DNA from 3 places in the Cyanobacterium aponinum PCC 10605 genome. Region 2 is predicted to be linked to each of the others. Evidence: predicted binding sites of a transcription regulator. Region 2 holds the regulator's gene; each other region holds the start of a gene.

Region 1 (5,422 bases), 250 kb from region 2:
TCCCCTGCTTGAGCCTGTCCGCAAGAGTTAGGACAACCTGTCCAATGAATTCTGACTTTAGAGGGAATATTTAGTTCATTATCTAATTCTGTGGCTAGTTTCACCGCTCTTTGCTTAGTTTCTACCAAGGCAAAATTACAATAACGAGCCCCTGTACACGAAATTACAGAACGGCTTAAAGGTGTAGGATTAACTCGATAGCGTTCTAAAATTGGTTCAGCAAGAAATGCCTCTACCCTGTCATTGGCTACAAAAGGAATAATAAAATTTTGTTCCACTGTTGCCCGAATTTCTCCGTTACCATAAACATCCGCTAAACGAGCAATTTCAAATAAACCCTCCGCATCTAAATGCCCAACAGGAATATGAATACCGATATAACTATAACCCTCTTGCTTTTGAGGATTAACCCCTAAATGATCTCTTTTTTCTAAGGTAATTTCATCTTTCGGGGCGGCAAATTGTAAGGATTGTCCTAGTTTTTTCTCCACTTCAATGCGAAAACGATTCATACCCCATTTATCAATTAACCACATTAAACGGGCTTTTGCTCTATTTTCCCTCAAACCTTCTTCCAATGCACACTCACTATAAACACTAAGAATAGCCGCGCATAATTTCAATACTTCTTCATTAGGTCTTACCCAAACATCCATAGGAATAGACTCTGCGCACCTTTGAGCGGATAAGTAACCCCCCACCACAACATTAAAACCTAATTCACCATCTTTATAGGCGGGTAAAAATGCTATATCATTCAATTCAGCGTGAATAGAATTATCTTTACTACCTTCGATCGCAATGTTTAATTTACGAGGGAGACTACTAAACTCATAACTACCCTGTCCATGGTTAGTAATCAAATCCTGTAATTTTTGATTTAATTCTCTGGTGTCAATTAACTCATGAGGGTCAATTCCAGCAACAGGAGAACCCGTTAAATTACGCACATTATCCATTCCTGACTGAATCGATGTCATGCCCACCGCTTCCAATTTACGAAAAATATCTGGTATATCCTGTAAATGAACTCCCCTTAATTGAATATTTTGACGGGTAGTAATATCAGCTTTTCCATCCTCCCCATAACGTTCAATAATTTCCGCAAAAGTGCGTAATTGTTGGCTGTTGAGAATACCATTAGGAGTGCGTAACCTAAGCATAAATTTCCCCGGAGTTACTGGGCGAAAAAAAATCCCCAACCACTTTAAACGAACAATGAGGTCATCTTCATCCATTGCTTCCCAACCCATTTGAGCAAACTTTTCTATTTCTTCCTTAACATCCAAACCGTGTTTTGCTTCTTTTACTTTTTCAATTTTATTTAGTTTCACTTTTTTTGTGGTGGTGGTATTTACAGCAACAACCATAATTTGTCCTCGGTTAATATATTGAATACAAATAAATATTTAAAGACTTATATACTTAACTGCCCAATACATTATTAATTTGATTCTTAAGATTTTGTAACTTTGACTACTAAATAAAGACACATTTTCTTTTTGCACATAATTTTAATTCGTTTTTTGCATCTATCAGAGATGGAGGCTTAGGAATTAGGGGCGAATGGCCATTGGCCCGTTCAGGAAGAAGTTATTAACTAACCTCAGTTCGGTTTAAAAATATTGGATAAGGGTAGGTGTCAGGTTTCAGGTTGCAGGAACAGCAGGTGTTGAGAGAAAGTAATAAATAACGAGTAATGAGTAACAAATAATGAGTGTTCGGGGTTTTTAATTCCTAATTCTTAATTTTTCCTTTGCCCTCCCCCCTCGAGAGGGGGGATAAAGGGGGGTTCGCCTCTTGCCTCTTGCCTCTTGCCCTTTGCCTTTTTCTCCATCATTCATAGATGAAAATTTATCCCGAACTCAGGTTAACTATCGACTATTTACCTTTGCCTTTTGCCTATTCCCTGCCTTAACCAGAAAATTTTAGAATGAATCAGCCCTGCCTAGCTTTGCCCCTTATTCTGCATTAGTGAGATAATGGGATTAAGAGAAAGTTTTGTTATAAAATATCATGGATCTTGCAAACTTAAGAAACGAATATACCCTCAATGGTTTACAAAGAAAACAACTACAAGAAGATCCTTTTAAACAATTTGAATTATGGTTTCAACAAGCCTGTGATGCTAATTTGCCCGAACCTAATGCTATGAATTTAGCAACTGTTTCCCCAGAAGGACAACCAACGCAAAGAATTGTCCTGTTAAAATATTTTGATAGAAGGGGATTTGTTTTTTTTACCAACTATGGAAGTAGGAAAGCCCTTCAAATTAATGGTAATAATCGAGTTTCTCTATTGTTTTTTTGGATAGGTTTACAGCGTCAAGTACAAATTTGTGGCAGTGCTGATAAAATTTCCACTATGGAATCACTGAAATACTTTACAACTCGTCCTCGTGGCAGTCAAATTGGTGCATGGTGTTCTCAACAAAGTAGTATAATTTCTTCTCGAAAAATATTGGAGTTACAGTTTGAGGAAATTAAACAGAAATTTCATAATCAAGAAATTCCCCTTCCAGCTTCTTGGGGAGGTTATCGGGTAGTGCCGAATAGTTTTGAGTTTTGGCAAGGACGAGAAAATAGACTTCACGATCGCTTCTACTATACAAAATTAGATAATAATGATTGGGAAATTAGGAGATTAGCCCCATAAATTTTGATTTTTACTGCCATTGTTTGTTTTTTAATTATTTTCCTCGTGAATTTATCCATGTCTTAACTATCTATTAACTTTTACTTAATATCTTCTGGTTACTCTATAGGGTGATCTACCTTGCAAAAATTAAGGTTTTGATAAATCCTCAGTACCAAGATTAAGGATATTTATGACAATTAATCTAAATTTGATAGGAACTTATGCTACAGGACAGTTTGATGAGGGTGCGGCGGAAATCCCAGCGTTTGATCCCTCTACTAACCGTCTATTCGTAGTAAATGCCGAAGCTGTCACCGTTGATGTTTTAGACCTTTCCAACCCTAATAACCCCGTTAAAATCGGGGAAATAGACGCTTCAGCTTTAGGAGGAGTCGCAAACAGTGTTGCCGTTAAAAATGGTATAGTTGCGATCGCGATCGAGGCTAATATAAAAACCGACAACGGTAGTGTTGCTTTCTTTAATAGCGATAGTGATTTCAGTAACCCTGTTAATCCCGTTAATACCGTAACTGTTGGGGCATTACCTGACATGGTGACATTCACCCCAGACGGAATGAAAGTATTAACCGCTAATGAGGGAGAGGCTAATGATGATTATAGCGTTGACCCTGAAGGTTCAATTAGTATTATTGATATAAGCACAGGAGTGGAAAATGCTTCTGTTACCAATGCTAATTTTAATGCTTTCGACAGTCAAAAAGATGCTTTAGTCGCACAGGGAGTACGCATTTTTGGTTTAAATGCCAGTGTTTCTCAAGATTTAGAACCTGAATATATTGCTTTTTCTGCTGACTCTCAAACTGCATACGTCACACTACAAGAAAATAATGCTTTAGCAGTTGTAGATGTTACCACTGGTACTGTTTCTGGTATTGTACCTTTAGGATTCAAAAACTATAATGCTTCACCCAATTTAGAAACAGCATTTTTTGAAGAATCAGAATTACCCATTATTGGAACTTCTCAAACTAGAGGAGATATTCGTTTAGGCGGTTTTTCTGGGTTAACTTTCCTAGGTATGAATGATAGTGGGAATTACGAATTTCTCACTCATATGGATTTAGGTCCTTCAGAAACAGGAAATAGAGATATTAACGATGATGGAGTAGAGGAGAGAGTTCGCACCTATCTAATTCCTGATTTACAACCCCGTTTAGTTAAATTTGAGTATAATCCTAATAATGGTGATACAAATATTCTTGATCAGGTTTTACTTACTCGTCAAGATGGTTCTCCTTTAACGGGTTTACCAAACTTACCTACAGATGACGGTGGTAGAATTCCCATCGATGAGGATGGAAATATTCTCGATTTTGATCCCCTTGGTGCGGATTTAGAAGGTTTGATTCAAGCCCCCGATGGTACTTTTTGGGCGGCCGATGAATATCGTCCTGCTTTATATAAGTTCTCTGCTGAAGGCGTTTTAATTGATCGTTTTGTCCCCGAAGGTTTACCTGCTGAAGTTGGTACAGGAGTTTTTCCTGAAGCATACAACACCCGTCAGGCAAATAGAGGTTTTGAAGCGATCGCATTTCAAGATGGAAAAGTATATGCCTTTGTGCAGTCTCCTTTTGATAATCCCGACAGTGGTGAAACTGCAACCACCAGAATTTTAGAATTTGATCCAGTTAGCGAAACTGTGACAGGTGAATATCTCTATATTCAAGAAGACATTGGCGGTGGTAGCGATAAAATCGGCGATGCGGTGGCTACTAATAAAAACGGGGAATTTTTGGTCATTGAAAGAGATTCTAGCCTTGAAGCTGATTCTCAAAAAGTTATTTTCCGCATTAACTTAAACGATGCTACTAACTTACAAACCCTTCCTGATGATGTTTTGGAAGGAGATGAAACCTTTGACAGTTTAACTCCTGAAGAATTAGCTCAAAAAGGTATTAATCCTGTTACAAAAGAAGTTGCAATTAACCTAACAGAAATCGGTTATGACTTCACCGATAAACCTGAAGGTTTGACTGTCATCGATGAAACTACCATCGCCGTTATCAATGACAATGACTTTGACGAAGCCGGTATTCCCATCGGTTTAGGTATTATTTCCTTAAATAATGCCCTTGATGCTAGTAACCGTGACGACTCCATTAATATTCGTAACTGGCCCGTATTTGGTATGTATCAACCAGATGCGATCGCATCCTACGAAGTTGATGGTCAAACTTACTTAGTTACTGCTAATGAAGGAGATGCAAGAATTCGTCCTGACGGTGACTTAGAAGATGATCAGGGTAACGTTATCATCGAAGAAGGTGAAATTTTCAACGAAGAAAATCGAATTAATGATATTATCCTTGATCCCGTTGCTTTTCCTAATGCTCGTCAGTTACAAGAAAATGATCAATTAGGTCGCTTAAACATTACCAATACCCTCGGAGTCAGCGATCGAGCTATTTTTGTAGCCGAACTTACTCCAGATCAAGAAGTACCTCCTGCCATGAGTGATGCAGAGGGTGAATCCTTTGCGTTTGTGGATGATAACGGCTTCCTCAACGTCGAGTTACAAGTAACAGGAGTTGACTTTGGCGCGGTTACAGGAAATCCTTTAACTGCCGATACAGGGGATGATGTCATCTTACTCCATATCCATGAAGCCATGAGAGGCATGAATGGAGGCGTTGTTTGGGACTTATTAGCAGATCCAGACACAGAAATTTTAATTGACAATGAGGGAAATGCCACTTTAACAAGTATTTGGCAGGAAAGCGATATTCCCAAAACTCCTCAAGGAGAAGATACTAACTACTACTTC
Region 2 (5,422 bases):
CAAAAAAACTCATTGAAAATTATCGAGTGGCGGTAATTCCCGGAACAACTTTTGGTGTAGAAAATAAGTGTTGTTTAAGGGTTGCCTATGGAGCGTTAAATTATGATACTGCATCTATAGGTATTAATAGATTGGTGGAAGGTTTATCACAACTTATCGAGGTTTAAAGCGGGGGAGAAAGCAAAGTTAAAAGGGCAATGGGCAATAATTTGAGTTCGGAGTTAAGATAAAAAAGAAATTTCCCTCTTTTTATCCCCTCTCTCAAAGCAGGGCTGTTTCAAAGTAAAAAATTAGGTTAACTGAGATTAAGTAAGAGTAAGAGATATAAGGATTTTTTTCTATTAGTTAAAACTTTATGAACAAAAATCCCCCCATCTCCCTCTCCCCCTATCTCCCAATCCCCTAACACTCTAACTCAATACTTACTCTGTCATGCCCATAATTTCATAACCTGCATCCACATAAATAATTTGTCCTGTAATACCACTAGCTAGGTCACTACATAAAAAAGCGGCGGTATTCCCTACTTCAGTTTGAGTAACAGTGCGTCTGAGGGGTGCAACTTTTTCCACGTGGTGAATCATATCAAGAATTCCTCCTACTGCAGAAGAGGCAAGAGTGCGAATGGGGCCTGCAGAAATCGCATTTACTCGCACATTCATAGGGCCTAATTCGGAGGCTAAATAACGAACACTCATTTCTAAGGCGGATTTAGCAACACCCATGACATTATAGTTAGGGATAACTTTTACACCCCCAAGATAGCTAAGGGTTAAGATACTACTACCTTCACGAAATAAGGGTTTCGCTGATTGCACTAAACGGGTTAGTGAATAGGCGCTGACATCTAAGGCTGTTTGAAAACCATTACGAGAAGTATTACTAAATTCTCCCGATAGGTCTTCTTTCTGCGCAAAGGCTAGGCAATGAATTAAAATGTCTATATGACCCCATTGGTCTTTGATTTGATCGAAGGTAGAATCTATTTGAGCATCATCTTGCACATTGCAAGGAAGAAAAACACTGGGGTTTAAAGGTTCTACTAAATCTCCAACTTTTTTCTCGAAACGTCCTTTTTCATCGGGTAAATAGGTAACACCAATATTTGCACCGGCTTTATGTAGTTGTTGAGCAATACCCCAAGCAATAGATTTATTGTTAGCAATACCTGTTACTAAGGCGTTTTTTCCTGTCAAATCTAACATATTCTTGATTTTGAATCTAATTTTCTGTAATTTAAGGACAATTATTCGCTAAACTGATCAAGTTATAGACGGTTTTCTCGTTATTCCTATTTTCTTATAGAAAGGGTCGTTTATCGAGCCATTTTTAATTTTATTTTTAAGTTAATTATCCCTATGCAATCATTGTCTATGTCTGAACAACCCTTAGCTTCAGTTTTTCGTCAAATTGGGGCGGGAATTTATACCCCTGTGGTGGAAAAATTTGAACGAGGTAAAACAATTTTTTTTCCGGGTGACCCTGCGGAAAGAGTATATTTTTTAATGAAAGGTGCTGTCAAGTTGTCACGGGTTTATGAGGCAGGGGAAGAGATTACCGTGGCTTTGTTGCGAGAAAATAGTGTTTTTGGGGTCTTGTCTTTGATTACTGGGCAAAAATCCGATCGCTTCTATCATGCGGTGGCTTTTACTCCTGTGGAATTACTTTCCGCTCCTATCGAGCATTTTCAGCGTTCTTTAAAAGAAAATCCTGAGTTGTCTCGATTGATGTTACAAGGCTTATCGTCTCGCATATTGCAAACAGAGATGATGATTGAAACTTTAGCTCATCGTGATATGGCTTCTCGTTTAGTTAGTTTTTTATTGATTCTTTGTCGAGATTTTGGTATTCCTAGCCCTAGCGGTATTACTATTGATTTAAAATTATCTCATCAGGCGATCGCAGAGGCTATTGGTTCAACACGGGTAACGGTGACTCGTTTATTAGGAGAATTAAGACAAGAAAATTTAATTACTATCAATAAGAAAAAAATCACAGTACATAATCCTGTTGCCCTTAGTCAGCAATTTGCATAAGTTTTTCCTCTATTTCCTCCCACCTCTACTAACAAAAAATAATCATTTTTTTGATTTTTAACTACACAAATTATTAACTAATGACTAGCGCTTATATTTTAATCATAGCGATGTTACTTTTGGGGGGACTAATCGCAGCATTGGGCGATCGCATTGGTACAAGGGTTGGAAAAGCAAGATTAAGACTCTTTCAATTAAGACCCAAACAAACTGCTGTTTTAATTACCATCGGTACAGGAACATTAATTTCTGCTTCTACTTTAATTATTTTATTTAGTTTAAGTGCATCTTTGCGTCAGGGGGTTTTTCAACTAGATGAAATTCTCAAAAAAAGACGAGAAATTACTCAACAATTAGATACGGTAAAAGCGGAAAAAGAAAGGGTAGAAGAAGCTCTGCTAGAGGCTAAAAATAGACAAAACACTGTCTTAAATCAGTTGAATGTTAAAGAAAATGAATTGTCAACAACTCAAAAAAAAGTTAGAGAAATTCAAAGTAGAACAGAAAAACTAAGAAAAGAAGTAGAAAGAATTATTAAAGAAAAAGAAGATTTATTAATAGAAAAAGATGAAATTCAACAACAGAGCTTAAAGTTAGAACAATCCATCGCCCAAAGAGATCAAGAATTACGAGAAAAACAAGGACAAATTGAACAGCAAGAGGCAATTTTACAACAACAACAAATCAGCCTTGAACAGTTAAAAAATAGACAAAAACAGTTAGAATCAGAAATAAGTAGCCGAGATGAGCAAATAGTAGAACTCGATCGCCTCATTTCTCAAACGGATGATATATTAGATGCAAAAGAGCGGGAATTAGCTTCTTTAGAAGGTCAACTGGAATTTTACCGCCAAGAAGTGGAAATTCTCGAACAATACTACCAAACTTATCAAGATTTAAGAGAAAGACCCATTGCTGTTATTAAAGGACAAGTATTAAGCGTTACTTTGGTACAAATCAAAAAAGATACAGACATCAGCGAGTTAGTGGATGCTATTTTAAGTCAAGCCAATCGCAATGTGATGCAGATTATTGGTTATGGTAATCAGCCCCCCAAAGAAAGGTTTGTACAGATAACTAGGGGGCAAGTAGAACAGATGAAACAACAATTAGCCAATCCGGGGCAATATTTAGTGAGAATTTTATCGGCTGGTAATTATGTGCAAGGAGAAGAAAGAATCCGTATTTTTGGAGATGTTACCCCTAATCAAATAATCTACCAAAAAAATGAAGCGATCGCATCTATTTCTATTGATGAACAAGATTTAAACAGTGGCGAATTACAAGAAAAACTAGACTTTCTCATTTCCGTTAGCCAATTCCGAGCTCGTAGAGAGGGAATATTAGGACAAATTTTTATCGGGGATGGCAAAATAACCTCCCTTGTTAACTTTATCGAAGAATTACAGTCTTCAGACCAAACTATTGACGAAATTTTGACTGTCGCCGCCAGTGAAACCTATACCTCAGGACCATTACAAATTAACTTAGTAGTGATTGCGGACGGCAAAGAAGTATTTAGACTATGATTTCTCATTTAGTTAGGGAATAGGCAAGAGGCAAAAGACAGCCTCTTAATTAAGAATTAAAAACTCTGAACACTTATCACTCATTACTTGTTTCTTCCTCATCCCCTAAACATCCTAACACCTGAAACCTGAAACCTGAAACCTACCCTTACCCGATATTCTTAAACCGAACTGAGGTTAAATATTATTCTAAGTCAACACTATACCGAAAACAATTTCTACCCTCTTTTTTTGCCAGATAAAGAGCATCATCTGATTTATCAATTAAAGTATAGGGATTAATTTTTGCAGAGGGAATAAGACAATGAACGCCCATACTAATCGTAATGCTATTACTGGCACTAGAACCCCGATGGGGTATAGCTAATTCCATTATTTTTAGAGAAATATTCTCACATATCGTGATTGAACCCTGTAAATCAGTATTAGGTAAGAGAATCACAAATTCTTCCCCCCCATAACGGGCAACAAAATCACTGGAGCGTTGTAAACTAGACTTTAGGGTTGATGCGATCGCCTTTAAAACTTCATCACCCTGTAAATGTCCATAGGTGTCATTATATTCCTTAAAACAGTCAATATCAACCATAATCATTGATAAAGGTTGCTTTTCTCGACATAAACGATACCATTCTTTTGATAATAAATCATTAAAATAACGACGATTATAAACCCCCGTTAAACCATCAATATTAGCAATTTGTTCCAGTTTTTGATTTGCAATTAATAACTGTTGTTCAACTTTTTTTCGGGCAACTATTTCCTGATTTAAAAGATTTTGATAACGATAAATTTTTAAATGAGTTTCCAAACGACAAACTACTTCAGCCACCACAAAAGGCTTAGTTATATAATCAACCCCCCCCACTTTAAAACCCTTAATTTTTTCCGACAATTGTTGTTTAGCACTAAGAAATATAATGGGGATTTGACAGGTACGAGAATTACTCTTTAGTTGACGACAAACCTCATAACCATCTATTTCAGGCATCATTATATCTAACAAAATTAATTCAGGAGGATCATAATCAACTACTTTTAACGCCTGTTTTCCACTTAATACTTGTCTCACCTCATAACCATTATCCATCAACATCGTGGAAAGAAATTGGATATTTTCAATTTGATCATCAACAATTAAAATATCACCTCTTTTTGAATTTTGGTTATCTCCGCCGTCACTTGTATTCGCACCACTATCAGTAGTCATTTATGTTACTCAAATACATTAACTCTTCAAAGTTAAGTTGATCAGTCAATAATTTTAGAGACTCTCTTATTTGTTGATAGTTATAGGGAATTTCTTCAATGGTCTTTAGTATTTTACTACTTCGGGCACTTAAAGAATTATAAAAAAGTTTTTTGCGCCAAGAATAGCCCATAAAGACTAAATTTTCAGGTTTTAATCGAATCGTCTTTTTATTATTTTCATGATCAACAATTTCATTTTGCCACTTAAGTTCTATATTCAAACATAATTCTATTTTTCGCCAAAAATTAGTAAAATCAAAGGGCTTTAAGATAAAATCATCAAAACCCGCCGTTAAAAGTTCATTAGTTGACGATAAAGTTGTTAAAGCGACAATTTTAGTCTGATATGAATAATTGAATTCTAACCTTCTAATTATTTTTACTGTTTCTATATTTTTACTATTTAAACTCGAAACGGAAATTAAAATTAGACTTGGTTGCCATTGCTGATAAATATCGAGAATTTCTTGTCTATTTTTGCCCTCTCTAAGCTCAAAATTCGCTCCCCTAAAAAGATGACGAATAATTTGAATATCTACGGAGTTTTTTTCTAGTAGTAATATTCTATATTTTGAGATAAAAGAGTCGTTATTAACGATCTTAACA
Region 3 (5,422 bases), 350 kb from region 2:
GTTTGGAGTTGATGCTAACTCCAGCTTTGATGAATTTACAAGAAGGGTTGAAACATCAAAGAAAAATTTTAGAACAATGTGCAGTGTGGTTTGATGAGGGGAAATTAACCATACATTTAGAACATACTTTTCCGTTGGAATCAGCGTCAGTAGCCCATCAAATGATTGAGTCTGGTTCAACCACTGGAAAAATAGCCCTGACAATTTAACCTTGGTTCACCTTAAGAATATCAAATGAGAGGAGGTTTCAGGTATCAGGGTGTTTAGGGGATAGGGGGATGAGGGGAGAGGGAGAAACAAGTAATGAATGAGTAATGAGGTGTTCAGAGTTAGAAGTTATTAATTATTCACTATTCACTATTCACTATTTATTGCCTGTTGCCTATCAGAGTTGCCTTATAAATCAAAGGTGGTGGGGAATGCCCACCTTACCATTATTTTTATCTACGCCAAGAAACTTTGGGTAATATTTGCTCCATATCTACTCTACCTTTATATTTATTAGCAAAGTTAAGTAAGGAGTCAAGAAGAGAATCAGAGAGATAATGAGGTTGTAAACCTAAATCTAAGAGTTTAGTGTTTTTAGCATTGAAATAGTGATCCTCTAATTCTACTCTGGGATTTTCTAAATTGTTAATTTCAACCTTTAAGCCTAAAGTTGCCCCTGCTTTTTGCACCATGGTGGCTAAATCTTTGATACTGAATAACTCGGTAAATTGGTTAAACACTCTAAATTGTCCAGCCTCCGCAGGATTTGCGATCGCAAGTTCCATACATCTGACAGTATCACGAATATCCAAGAAAGCACGAGTTTGTCCACCTTTACCATAAACAGTAAGAGGATGTCCGATAGCCGCTTGGATACAAAAACGGTTTAAGGCAGTACCAAAAACACCATCATAATCAAGACGGTTAATTAATAACTCATCCATGCCCGTTTCTTCGGTTAAAACCCCGTAAACTACCCCTTGGTTTAAATCAGTGGCACGAATACCCCAAATTTTACAAGCAAAATGGATATTGTGACTGTCGTGTACTTTACTTAAATGATAGAAACTACCGGGCTGTTTAGGATAAGGTAAAATATCCTTACGTCCGTTATGTTCAATTTCGATATAACCTTCTTCAATATCAATATTAGGAGTACCATATTCCCCCATCGTACCTAACTTAACGAGGTGAGAGTCGGGAAACTCCTCTTTCATGGCATAGAGAATGTTTAAAGTACCTACCACATTATTAACTTGGGTAAATACAGCGTGTTCTCTGTCAATCATTGAATAGGGGGCGCTACGTTGCTCCCCGAAATGTACGATAGACTCAGGCTCAAATTTGCGGAAAGCCTTAATTAAGAAATCATAGTTAGTAATATCACCGACAAAAAGCTCAATTTTTTTACCAGTTAATTCATACCAACGATTAATTCTTTTTTGAATAGAGGCAATGGGAGTTAAAGTATTTACACCTAATTTATCATCCCAGTGACGACGGGCTAAATTGTCTAAAATAGCAACATCATAACCTTTATTAGAGAGATGAAGGGCCGTTGCCCAACCGCAATAACCATCTCCGCCTATTACTAATGCTTTCATTGTGACTATTTTTCTTGTTATTATCTCAACATATTTAGGTTAATGTACCAAATTATTGACACAAAAAAGATCATTTAATTAAGATTTTTATTAACCTTTGCCCCTTGCCCCTTGCCCATTGCCCTTTTAACTTTGCCTTTTGCCTCTTGCCCTTTTAAGTTTATTGATAACTCATGGGGTCAAATAGAGATACTATCCAACCTAATTTTATCGCTTCTGAGATGCGATCGAGGGTTTCTTCTCGACTAAAACCAAAATGGGTTTCTTCCTGAAGAATAGCAGTAACGCTTAAGTGTCCATTACAACTTCTTAACAAACGGGCTTCATCTTCGCTAATAGTTCTTATTTCCACTTGATTATCAGGTTTGCGCCAAATCAAATAAGGCTTTCTTTCTCCTGCAATGAGGTGTCTGGGTTCAATGGGGCATTTATGGGCTTTGGTGAGGGGAACTAAGCAATAACAGGAAAAGGGAATGCGAGTACCATGTTCTAATTTGGGGCGATAACCATGAAGTTTTTTTACTCGGAGACGGTGTAATAATTCCTCTGGATTATTTTTTCTTAAAGTAGGGGCTGTTTCTGCCCTTCTTAGTCGCCATTCGGTGAGAGCAACATCAATTAATAGTCTTGACCAATCAATAGTTTGTTCTTCTATAGTAGGTATCAAAGGCTCGAAAAATTCTGGTTTAACTACGGTGAGATAATCCATAAAACTATTGGCATAGTCTAAAACGGTGACATTATCACAATGACTATGAAGGTAAAAATCATCGACGAAGCGATCAAATAATTCTGATCCCATAATCGCTTCACAGGCAGGAAATATCTCATGAAAAGGTGCGATCGTTCTCGTTCTAGCCCTATTTAAGTATAAGTCTAAAACCTCTTCTGTGTTTCTTTGATGAGCGGGAATAATAATACTTTCTAACCAAGGAGAATTTTTGTCTGTTCTCAAACTTTTGAGAAATTGCTGTTCTAGCTTTAAAAGGGTGGGTGATTTCATGAAATTTTAGGAATATTAACCAATGTAAAGAAGAATGGATATTTTATAGACCAAGTTTATCATATGGATTTGCAAGAAAATAATTAAGCAATGATTAAAATCAGGGAAAATACGGAAAACAATACCTAGATATTTTCGGTTTTCTCTCCCTATTAAATAAGAAGGATATGACAAGATAAAAATAACAATTTAAAATTAAATAAATATCAATTGAAACAGAATTTGTTAGGAGGTAAAAGTATGGCTATTGTTCGTTTTAATCCTTTGTATGAAATTAATAGCTTACATCGTCAAATGAATCGACTACTAGATGAAATAACTGCATGGGATGATACTTCTAATTCATTTCTCAAACCTGCAGTAGAATTGTTAGATAATGACAATAGTTTAATGCTTAAAGTTTTAGTACCCGGAATTGACAAAAAAGATCTTGATGTCAGTGTTACCCGTGATAGTGTGAAGGTAAGTGGTGAATACCATCGTCAACAAGAAAATAAAGATACTGGTTACTACATTTCTGAGTTTAATTACGGTAAATTTGAACGCACAATTAATTTACCATTACCGATCAAAAATGACCAAGTAAAAGCAGAATATAATGACGGTGTCTTAACGTTAATTTTACCAAAACTTGAAGACGAGAAAAATAAGGTATTTAAAGTTAGTTTAGGAGCAGAGGAAAAACCAGCTTTAGAATCAGAAAGTAATGGCTAATATTATTCTAAAAAAGGTTTAATGCTTACTAAATAAATAATTAATTTTCCTGTCTCAAAAAGACAGGTTTTTTTATGAAAGTAATAAGTAATAAGTGAGGAGTTGGAAAGATAGGATTAAGAATTAGGAGTTAACTATTTTCATTCTTTATTCTTCCATTGCCCATTGAAAAATCATATCTAAAATCAGCAACGCCAAATTTAGATGCAAAATAACCATAAATAAAATGCAGAAAAAAGAATACTTTAGATCTTCCGTATCAGAAGATACATTTCTTAACAAAATCTGGTGACAAGATTAAACACACGAAATCCGAGGTTTTATATATTGATTAGTCCTAGATGATAAGTGAAAAAGTTACCACAGTTTGCCCTTATTGCGGTGTTGGTTGCGGTTTAGAAGTTCAGCCCCCTGCTTCTCAAGGAAAAGCGACAAATAGAGATTCGGAGGGTACTCCCATTTGGAAAGTAATGGGCGATCGCACCCATCCTTCTAGTTTAGGAAAAGTTTGTGTGAAAGGAGCAACGGTAACCGAAGCGATCAATAAAAATCGCCTTAAATATCCTTTATATAGAGAAACACTACAGCAAGATTTTCGACAAATTGATTGGGAAGAAGCCTTTAACCTAATCGTTAAACAAATTCAGTTAGTGAGCAAAACTATCGGAGTTGATGGTATTTGTATGTATGGCTCAGGGCAGTTTCAAACAGAAGATTATTATGTTGCTCAAAAATTATTAAAAGGTTGCTTAGGGACAAATAATTTTGATGCCAATTCCCGTTTATGTATGTCCTCGGCGGTTTCAGGTTATATGGGCAGTTTTGGGGCGGATGGTCCTCCTTGTAACTATGAGGATTTAGAATTAACAGACTGTGCTTTTTTGGTGGGAACAAATACCGCAGAATGTCATCCCATCGTTTTTAATCGTTTACGAGCATATCATAAGAAAAATCGTCATGTTAAGATGATTGTGGTTGATCCTCGTCGTACAGCCACCGCAGAAGCGGCGGATCTTCATTTAGCTATTAAACCCGGTACAGATATTGATTTATTTAATGGTATTGCTTATTTATTATTACAGTGGGGTGCGATCGATACTTTTTTTATTGACGAATGTACAAGGGATTTCCCCGCCTATACACAGATAATTAGTCATTATCCTCCTCAAATTGTTGCCGATAAATGCGGTATTGAAGTTAAAGATTTAGAAACTGCCGCCCGTTATTGGGCAGAGTCGGAAAAGGTGTTATCTTTGTGGTCGATGGGGTTAAACCAGTCTTCTGAGGGAACGGCAAAAGTAAGAACTTTAATTAATCTTCATTTGATGACTGCTACAATCGGTAAAGCAGGATGTGGCCCTTTTTCTCTGACAGGTCAACCTAATGCCATGGGAGGAAGAGAGGCAGGAGGATTATCTCATATTCTCCCGGGTTATCGCAGTGTCAAAAATCCCCTTCATCGTCAGGAATTAGAAGAAATATGGCAATTACCATCGGGGGCTATTTCCGCCAATGTGGGTAAAACAGTATGGGAAATGATTATGGGTTTGGAAAATGGGGATGTGGGTTTATTGTGGATTGCGGCCACTAATCCTGCGGTGAGTATGCCCGATTTAGAAAGGACAAAACAAGCTCTGTTAAAATCTCCTTTCACTATCTATCAAGATGCTTATTATCCCACAGAAACCGCCTATTATGCTCACTTAGTCTTACCTGCCACCCAATGGAGTGAAAAAGCGGGTACTATGACTAACTCAGAACGGGTTGTAACCTATAGTCCTGCTTTTAGTAGTTCTGCTCCTTCTCAGGCAAAAGCGGATTGGGAAATTTTTGCGGAGGTAGGTAAAAGATTAGGATTTGAAAAGTATTTCAGTTTTAAAGACTCTGCTCAAGTATATCAAGAATTTGTCAAAACAACGCGCGATCGCCCCTGTGACATGTCTGGTTTGAGTCATGAGTTGTTATCAAAATATGGTCCGATACAGTGGCCTTTTCCTCTCCGAAGCGATCCCGAAAATCGTTATGGTAGAAGACTTTACACCGATTTGCACTTTCACACCGAAGATGGCAGAGCAAAATTTGCCGCTTTCCATAGCCGAGGTTTAGCCGAACC

The links. Region 2 encodes NtcA, which controls nitrogen genes in cyanobacteria. Its sites were predicted from a motif close to TTTGTANCNNNNGNTACAAA; they were not measured.
Region 1: CYAN10605_RS01500 (ferredoxin--nitrite reductase) is a predicted target of NtcA. The motif match lies at 1,464-1,483, and genes of this name have one in related genera.
Region 3: CYAN10605_RS16235 (molybdopterin oxidoreductase family protein) is a predicted target of NtcA. The motif match lies at 3,563-3,582, and genes of this name have one in related genera.

The regions. Positions count from the first base shown of each region.
Region 1 is NC_019776.1:370,376-375,797, reverse strand. It holds gene CYAN10605_RS01500 (ferredoxin--nitrite reductase) at 1-1,370, opposite strand, end outside; gene pdxH (pyridoxamine 5'-phosphate oxidase) at 2,017-2,655, shown strand; gene CYAN10605_RS19070 (choice-of-anchor I domain-containing protein) at 2,828-5,422, shown strand, end outside.
Region 2 is NC_019776.1:117,281-122,702, forward strand. It holds gene CYAN10605_RS00485 (pyridoxal phosphate-dependent aminotransferase) at 1-167, shown strand, start outside; gene fabI (enoyl-ACP reductase FabI) at 423-1,205, opposite strand; gene ntcA (global nitrogen regulator NtcA) at 1,359-2,036, shown strand; gene CYAN10605_RS00500 (DUF3084 family protein) at 2,117-3,565, shown strand; gene CYAN10605_RS00505 (GGDEF domain-containing response regulator) at 3,750-4,775, opposite strand; gene CYAN10605_RS00510 (PAS domain-containing sensor histidine kinase) at 4,765-5,422, opposite strand, start outside.
Region 3 is NC_019776.1:3,882,615-3,888,036, forward strand. It holds gene CYAN10605_RS16215 (zinc-dependent alcohol dehydrogenase family protein) at 1-209, shown strand, start outside; gene CYAN10605_RS16220 (NAD-dependent epimerase/dehydratase family protein) at 441-1,592, opposite strand; gene CYAN10605_RS16225 (HvfC/BufC N-terminal domain-containing protein) at 1,753-2,595, opposite strand; gene CYAN10605_RS16230 (Hsp20/alpha crystallin family protein) at 2,836-3,309, shown strand; gene CYAN10605_RS16235 (molybdopterin oxidoreductase family protein) at 3,654-5,422, shown strand, end outside.